3 regions of the Bacillus sp. WC2503 genome follow, and region 2 is predicted to be linked to each of the others. Evidence: riboswitches for the same ligand, from Rfam matches in the RefSeq annotation. Region 2 holds a riboswitch; each other region holds the start of a gene.
What was found. Region 2 has a riboswitch for S-adenosylmethionine ahead of ACUN26_RS00665 (sugar ABC transporter substrate-binding protein). Riboswitches for the same ligand answer to the same signal wherever they lie in the genome.
Positions count from the first base shown of each region.

Region 1: it holds a riboswitch for S-adenosylmethionine, as region 2 does, so the genes downstream of both, ACUN26_RS24945 (ABC transporter permease) here and ACUN26_RS00665 (sugar ABC transporter substrate-binding protein) in region 2, are expected to answer to the same signal.
Region 3: it holds a riboswitch for S-adenosylmethionine, as region 2 does, so the genes downstream of both, mtnK (S-methyl-5-thioribose kinase) here and ACUN26_RS00665 (sugar ABC transporter substrate-binding protein) in region 2, are expected to answer to the same signal.

Region 1 covers NZ_JBQYMD010000001.1:4,815,011-4,817,285, forward strand. The annotation lists gene ACUN26_RS24935 (hypothetical protein) at 1-501, shown strand, start outside; gene ACUN26_RS24940 (DUF3951 domain-containing protein) at 518-733, opposite strand; SAM riboswitch class I at 907-1,012, shown strand; gene ACUN26_RS24945 (ABC transporter permease) at 1,149-2,066, shown strand; gene ACUN26_RS24950 (ABC transporter permease) at 2,084-2,275, shown strand, end outside.
Region 2 covers NZ_JBQYMD010000001.1:117,403-119,677, forward strand. The annotation lists gene ACUN26_RS00660 (sugar ABC transporter ATP-binding protein) at 1-84, opposite strand, end outside; gene ACUN26_RS00665 (sugar ABC transporter substrate-binding protein) at 81-1,193, opposite strand; SAM riboswitch class I at 1,282-1,387, opposite strand; gene ACUN26_RS00670 (NCS2 family permease) at 1,479-2,275, opposite strand, start outside.
Region 3 covers NZ_JBQYMD010000001.1:3,297,986-3,300,260, forward strand. The annotation lists gene mtnA (S-methyl-5-thioribose-1-phosphate isomerase) at 1-22, opposite strand, end outside; gene mtnK (S-methyl-5-thioribose kinase) at 19-1,200, opposite strand; SAM riboswitch class I at 1,291-1,431, opposite strand; gene ACUN26_RS16780 (carbon-nitrogen family hydrolase) at 1,504-2,275, opposite strand, start outside.

The sequences.
Region 1 (2,275 bases), 4.7 Mb from region 2:
AAGAAGGTTTTGGGTATTGCTGTAATGGGAAGTATGATTCTTCTAGCGGGATGTAATGGAAATAAAGATACGAAAGAACCGAAAGAGAAGGTAGAGCAATCTACAGAACAAACAGAAGAAATGAAAGAATACAGCGCAGTACATGAAAAATATGATATAAAAATGAATAAAGAAATCAATAAAGCACTGCAGTTATTTGAAGTGGCAAAGGAAAAGGGCGGTAAGGAAATAACGAATGCTGCATATAAAGAAGATGTGCAAAAAGTAACAACGAGCATGTTAGAAGATATTGATAATATACGTAAAGAAATTCATGTTCCGAAGTCGAAAGAGCAAGAACATGAGGTATATGTTGGTTTCTTGAATGAATCGGAACAAGCGATGAAAAAATTACAGAAGTTAGCTAAAGAAGAAGATTCATCATTAATTCGTGATATAGAAATTAATTTTGCAACAGCATCGACATACTATAAACGTTTTCAAACAGAAACGAAAAAATAACCTTGCACATGCAAGGTTATTTTTTCTTCTTACCATCACCATCTTCATCTTCGTATACTAACACTTTCTGCTCTTCGTGAAATTCGGAAATAGTTTGTCCGGTAATATTATCGAAGGGTGTGTAAAAAGAAGTAACGCTTTTCTTTTTAATGAAAAGTTTATAAAATCCAATGATAACAAGTATAACAATTGTTAATGGCAGTCCTATAGTTGCTAGAAGTAAGGGATCCATCATATAGCTCCTTTAATATCATTTCTTTATATTATAAACAAAAAACTGCGATTTAGATAAATAACCTCATCGAAAACTGATTTTTCTAAACATATCCAATTTGATTGACTTTTCATTTTTTCAGAATTATAATTCGAAATATACAATTTGAACCAAATAATAATATAGCAATTTACTTATCCAGAGAGGTAGAGGGACTGGCCCTATGACACCTCAGCAGCGGGTTCTGTAATAGGAACACCGTGCTAATTCCAGCAAGCAAGTCTTGAAAGATAAGTGATGGGCCTTTGTTTATTAAGCCTTGATCTTATTTTTTAAGATCAAGGTTTTTTGTATTCTAAAAAGAGAAAAGGGAGTAATGGAAAAAGTACGTTCATAAAACAAAGTAAATTTATGTGTTTAGGGGGTTATTGAAGTGTATGTAATTAAAAAATTATCGGTTATGGTGTTCACACTATGGGTTATTACGACAGTAACATTTCTAATTATGCATATCATTCCGGGAGATCCATTTTCATCAGATGCAAAAATCTTTCCTGAAGAAGTGATTCAAAACATGAGAGCGAAGTATCACCTTGATGAACCGTTGTGGAATCAATATGTTGCTTATTTAGACGGTGTAGTTCATTTTGATTTTGGTGAATCTGTTCAATCAACCGGGCAAGGTGTATCAGAAATTATAACAACTGGCTTTGGTCCATCAGCAATTATTGGTCTACAAGCACTTGTTATTTCATTGTTAGTCGGAATTGCTGCAGGTACATTTGCTGCTCTATATCATGGGAAAGTAATTGACTATAGTGTGAGTTTGCTCGCAATTCTCGGTATTTCTATTCCAAGTTTTATTTTAGCACCACTATTTATACAAGTATTCGCTATTCAATTTGAGCTTTTACCAGTAGCGTCTTGGGGAACATTCGAACATACCGTATTACCATCTTTCGCATTGGCGTTAGGTCCAATTGCGGTTATTACAAGGTTTGTTCGTTCTAATATGATCGAAGTATTGCAGAGTGATTATATTAAGCTAGCAAGAGCGAAAGGCATACCAATTAAGAAGATTATTATAAGACATGCTCTTCCAAATGCGATTGTTCCAGTACTGACATTTGTTGGACCATTAATGGCTGGACTTTTAACAGGGACTTTCGTTATTGAAAAAATCTTTTCAATTCCTGGCCTAGGAAAATATTTTGTAGATAGTATTTTTAACCGAGACTATCCGGTGATTATGGGAACAACAATTTTCTATAGTGCATTATTAATTACTTGTATTTTCATTACAGATATTATTCACCGCATTGTTGATCCACGTATTCGTTCTATTACATAAGGAGGGGGGATATTTAAATGGGAGCTTATGAAATTAATGAACAGTTATTAACGAAAGAAGAGAAAAAAGAATTAACGATAAATAAAAATCAGCAAACGATTAGCAGAAAGAAAGAAGTGTTTCGTAAGTTTATATCGAATCCAATCGCAGTTTTAGGAACAGTGACGTTATTGCTAATTATTGTTTTCTCGCTTATTGGCGAAAGTTTA
Region 2 (2,275 bases):
TTGAATATGGATAGAAACATCTTCTAGAACAGGTGTAGCGGCATGATAAGAATGTGTAATGTTTTGAAGAGAGAATGTCATCATTTTTTCTCCTTCTCTAATTTTTTCATCCAAGGAGAATACGCATCTTTCGAGTCTCCCCAACCGTTTATATGTTTTGATAATTGATCCATTGTTATATTTTCTTTTGGTAAACTATTTTTCTTTACTAAATAAGGTTCTAGTGAATAAATATCTGGCGTTTGTTCACCGGCAATTTTTTTGTATAAGAATCGTACTTGAACTTTCCCTACTTCAGCTGGATCCGTTGCAGCCGTAGCAGACCAAGGTGAGTTTTCTTTTTGCATAAGTTGTAAATCTTCATTACTTAAGTCAATGCTGTATACTTTTATATCTGTACGACCAGCTTGTTCAAGTGCTTTAACAGCTCCTTTAGCAAACTCATCCCACGAAGCGAAAATGGCTTGTAAATCTCCTTCTTTCGGATATTTTTTTAGTAAAGCTTCTACTTGTGTTTGTGTATCAAGTGGTGTGTTATTACTAGCAGTACCGAATCGCGCAACTTCTTTTATATTTGGATACCGTTTATAAAAAGCATCAATGATAACGTTACGACGTTCCATTGGAGCAAATCCGCCAACCCATACGACTGCGATATTTCCTTGTCCATTCAAATCTTCTGCTAACGTTTTTAATGATTTCCATGCAAGACTATAGTCATCTTGATCAATAATCGTTACACCTGGTAAGCGTAGATCGTTATCAAACGCGACTACGGGAATGTTCGCCTGTAACGCTTTTTCTACCCCAGGTTTTAATGCTTCAGATCGGCCATGATCAATTAAAATACCATCCACTTTTGAATTAATAGCAGTATCTAAATTTGCAGCCATTTTTGCTAAATCGTTATCAGAATTGTAGACTTGTACACTACCGCCAAATAGCTCGACTTGTTTTTTGACGCCCTCAATATATTGAGAGGAAAAAGTTCCGATAGACATTTGCATAATTAATGCGATTTTTAATGGCTTTTTTATTTGCTTTGGAATTTCTGTTTGTAAATGATTTTCAACTGTTGTAGTTACTTTTTTCACCGTTTGTTGCTTTTGTGAAGAGATAGCATCTTGTTCATTTGTACAAGCCGTCAATGTAAGTAATAGAAAAATAAGTACGATGGAACACAATTTTTTCATAAAAAAATCCCTCCTAAACTAAGAAGAGAGGGGAGGGAGTGAAAATAAAAAACGCCTTTTCATATAGAAAAGACGTCTTATCATATTACTCTTATCTTTCAACACAACGTGTTGTAAGAATTAGCACCGTGCCCATAAATGGGTCGGTTGCCGGGCTTCGTAGGGCTCATCCCTCCACCTGCTCTTGATAAGACATCGAATATTTAACTATTTTGAATTATTCCATGATTCTGTACAGTTGTCAAATGTTTTTTGAAAATAAAAAATCCCTCAGAAAGAGGGATTTTAATGTGGTAAGAATATCAATTGATAAGCGAACAAGATTCCGAATACATACACAAGTGGGTGAACAGAACGGAATTTACCTTTTGCCACTTTCATAAGTGGGTATGAAATAAATCCAAGTGCGATACCTGTTGCGATACTTGATGTAAGTGGCATGCTTAAGATTACTAAGAATGCTGGGAATGCTTCATCAAATGAATCCCAATCGATGTGGCGAACTGAACCCATCATAAGACTACCAACGATAATTAGTGATGGTGCAGTAATAGCTGATACACCAGATACAGCGCTCACTAATGGTCCAAAGAAAGCTGCTAATGCGAATAGAACAGCTACTGTAACTGTTGTTAAACCAGTACGGCCACCAGCTGCAACACCAGCAGAAGATTCAATGTAAGCTGTTGATGGTGTTGTTCCGAACATAGAACCGATTGTTGCTGAGAATGAGTCAGATAGAAGAGCTCGTCCTGCTTTTGGAAGCTTTCCGTCTTTCATAAATCCACCTTGTTGCGCAACGCCAAGTAGTGTACCTGTTGTATCGAATAGTGTAACAAGGAAGAATGAGAATACAACGCCGTATAATCCGTAGTTAATTACATCAGATACAGCAGTAATTGGATTTGATACGATAATTCCTTCTGGTAATCCAGGCATTGATGTAACACCGTTTGAGAACGTTAATTGTCCTGTGAAGAAAGCGATAAGACCAGTTAATAGCATGCCGATAAATAGCGCACCATTTACATTTAAAGACATAAGGACAATTGTAATTCCAAGTCCAGCTAATGCTAGTAGAA
Region 3 (2,275 bases), 3.2 Mb from region 2:
GAACAGTTACAAATGTACTCATGCTTTTATGCCTCCTGAAACTGTCTGTTGAAATAATGTTCGAAACAGTTGAATATCAGCACACTTAGATTCATATTTTATTAGTTCTTTTCCTAAGTACAGCGCTTGCTTCTTAGCTTGAATTCTTCTTTCTTTATTTGCTATTTCATCTAAATCCGCTACATGAGCTAAACCAATTGTTCTACGAATCAGTTCACATCCGGCAAATCCGACGGCATCAGTAAAGATATTTTGCAAAATAATTGGTAACCATTGTTTTTCTTTCGTATATGCTTCTACCCCTTCTCCAATCCATAACTTCGTAAAAGTTTCTACAAAATAACTCCATGTCTTTTCTATATGGAAAAATAGTACACTTCTCTTTTCTTCTTCTCTCGATAAAGCATTTAATAATAGATTTGCGATAAATTGACCGATATCAAAGCCAAATGGACCGTACGTTGCAAATTCTGGATCAATCACTTTCGTTTCAGAAGGTGATGAAAAAATACTACCAGTATGTAAATCACCATGAATAAGCGCTTCTTTTCTCGTTAAAAACTTATATTTATATTGTGCTACTTTTAGTTTTAAAATTTTGTCACTCCAAAGTTCATCAATCACTGACTGTAAATCTGACTCATAATCATTCGTATCGTAATGTCCAAACGGATCCGTAAAAACTAAATCTTCTGTAATTTTACTAAGGTCTGGATTTACAAATGTACCTTCTAGCATCCTTTTCTCTTCTGACTGTAAACCGAAATCTGAAGTATAAAATAAAACATGTGCTAGAAAACGACCGATATGCTGGGATAAAAGTGGATATCCTTCTCCATCTATTAATCCTTTTCTTGTAATTGTTAGTCTTGATAAGTCTTCTATTACTGTAACTGCTAACTCTTCATCATGACTGTACACTACCGGAACATAATCTGGTACATACTTCGCAAAAATTTTTAATGCCTTGCTTTCAATCGTCGCTCTTTTTATAGACAACGGCCAGCTCTCACCAACTACTTTCGCATATGGAAGTGCTTGTTTTATTATAATTGATCTCTCTCCATCAACTAATTTGAACACGTAATTTAAATTTCCATCTCCTATTTCATGACAAACTACATTCGCCTTCTTGTCAAAATATCCATGTTCTTTCGCATATTGTACAGCTGTTACTTCTGTTAATGAATAATATCCCATCGTCTTTTCCTCCTTTTTAAATTCAGAGGTTTTTCTAACGCAGAAAAACCTCTTTCCACTAAGAAAGAGGTTTGAAGTTTATCTTCTCCCCTCTTATCTGCCAGAAATTTTACTTTCTGCTGGAATTAGCACCGTGCCTTTTGGCGTCATAAACGCCCCATTTCACAATGGTATTACGGTCGGTTGCTGGGCTTCATCGGGCCAAATCCCTCCACCTGCTCTTGATAAGAGTTATATAATTTTTTAGAATTTTTAACTTTATGTTGAAGACTATACCAAGAATAAAAATCACTTGTCAATATTTTATTTGTATAGTTCTGGACGGCGATCTGCAAAAACTGGAATTCCTTTACGTACCTCTTTAATCTTTTCGAATGTAAGTTCTCCAAATAAAATGGATTCCTCTTTATTTGCCTCTACCACGACTTCACCCCAAGGATCCACAATTAGAGAATGACCTGCAAACTCATTATTCGGATCCTTTCCTGACCTATTGCATGCAACAACATAACATTGATTTTCAACTGCTCTTGCTTGCAATAGCAAACGCCAATGTGCTAAACGAACTAATGGCCATTCTGCTACAACGAAGAAAACTTTTGCCCCTTTAGCAGTATGAACGCGCATCCATTCTGGAAAACGAATATCATAGCAAATTGTGCCAGCGCACTCGATATCATCTAGTTTAAATTCACCTGTTTTATTACCCGCCATTAAATATTTGTGTTCATCCATAAGCTGAAATAAATGTACTTTACTATATTCATTGACTAGATCTCCTTCGTTGTTTACGACATACATTGTATTGGTAACCCCTTGCTCTGTTTGCTTTGCTATAGAACCACCAACAATATGTACACCATATTGCTTCGACCATTCTTTCAACCTTTCTTTCGTTTCTAATCCATCTCTATCTGCAATTTCAGAAAGCCTCGTTAAATCATATCCTGTTGTCCATAGTTCTGGTAAGACGATAACATCTGGTCTTTCCTTCATCGCTTCGCTTATTTTGTTTTTAGCGTTCTCCATATTTTTTTCTACATCTCCAAATACAATATCCATTTGAATACATGCG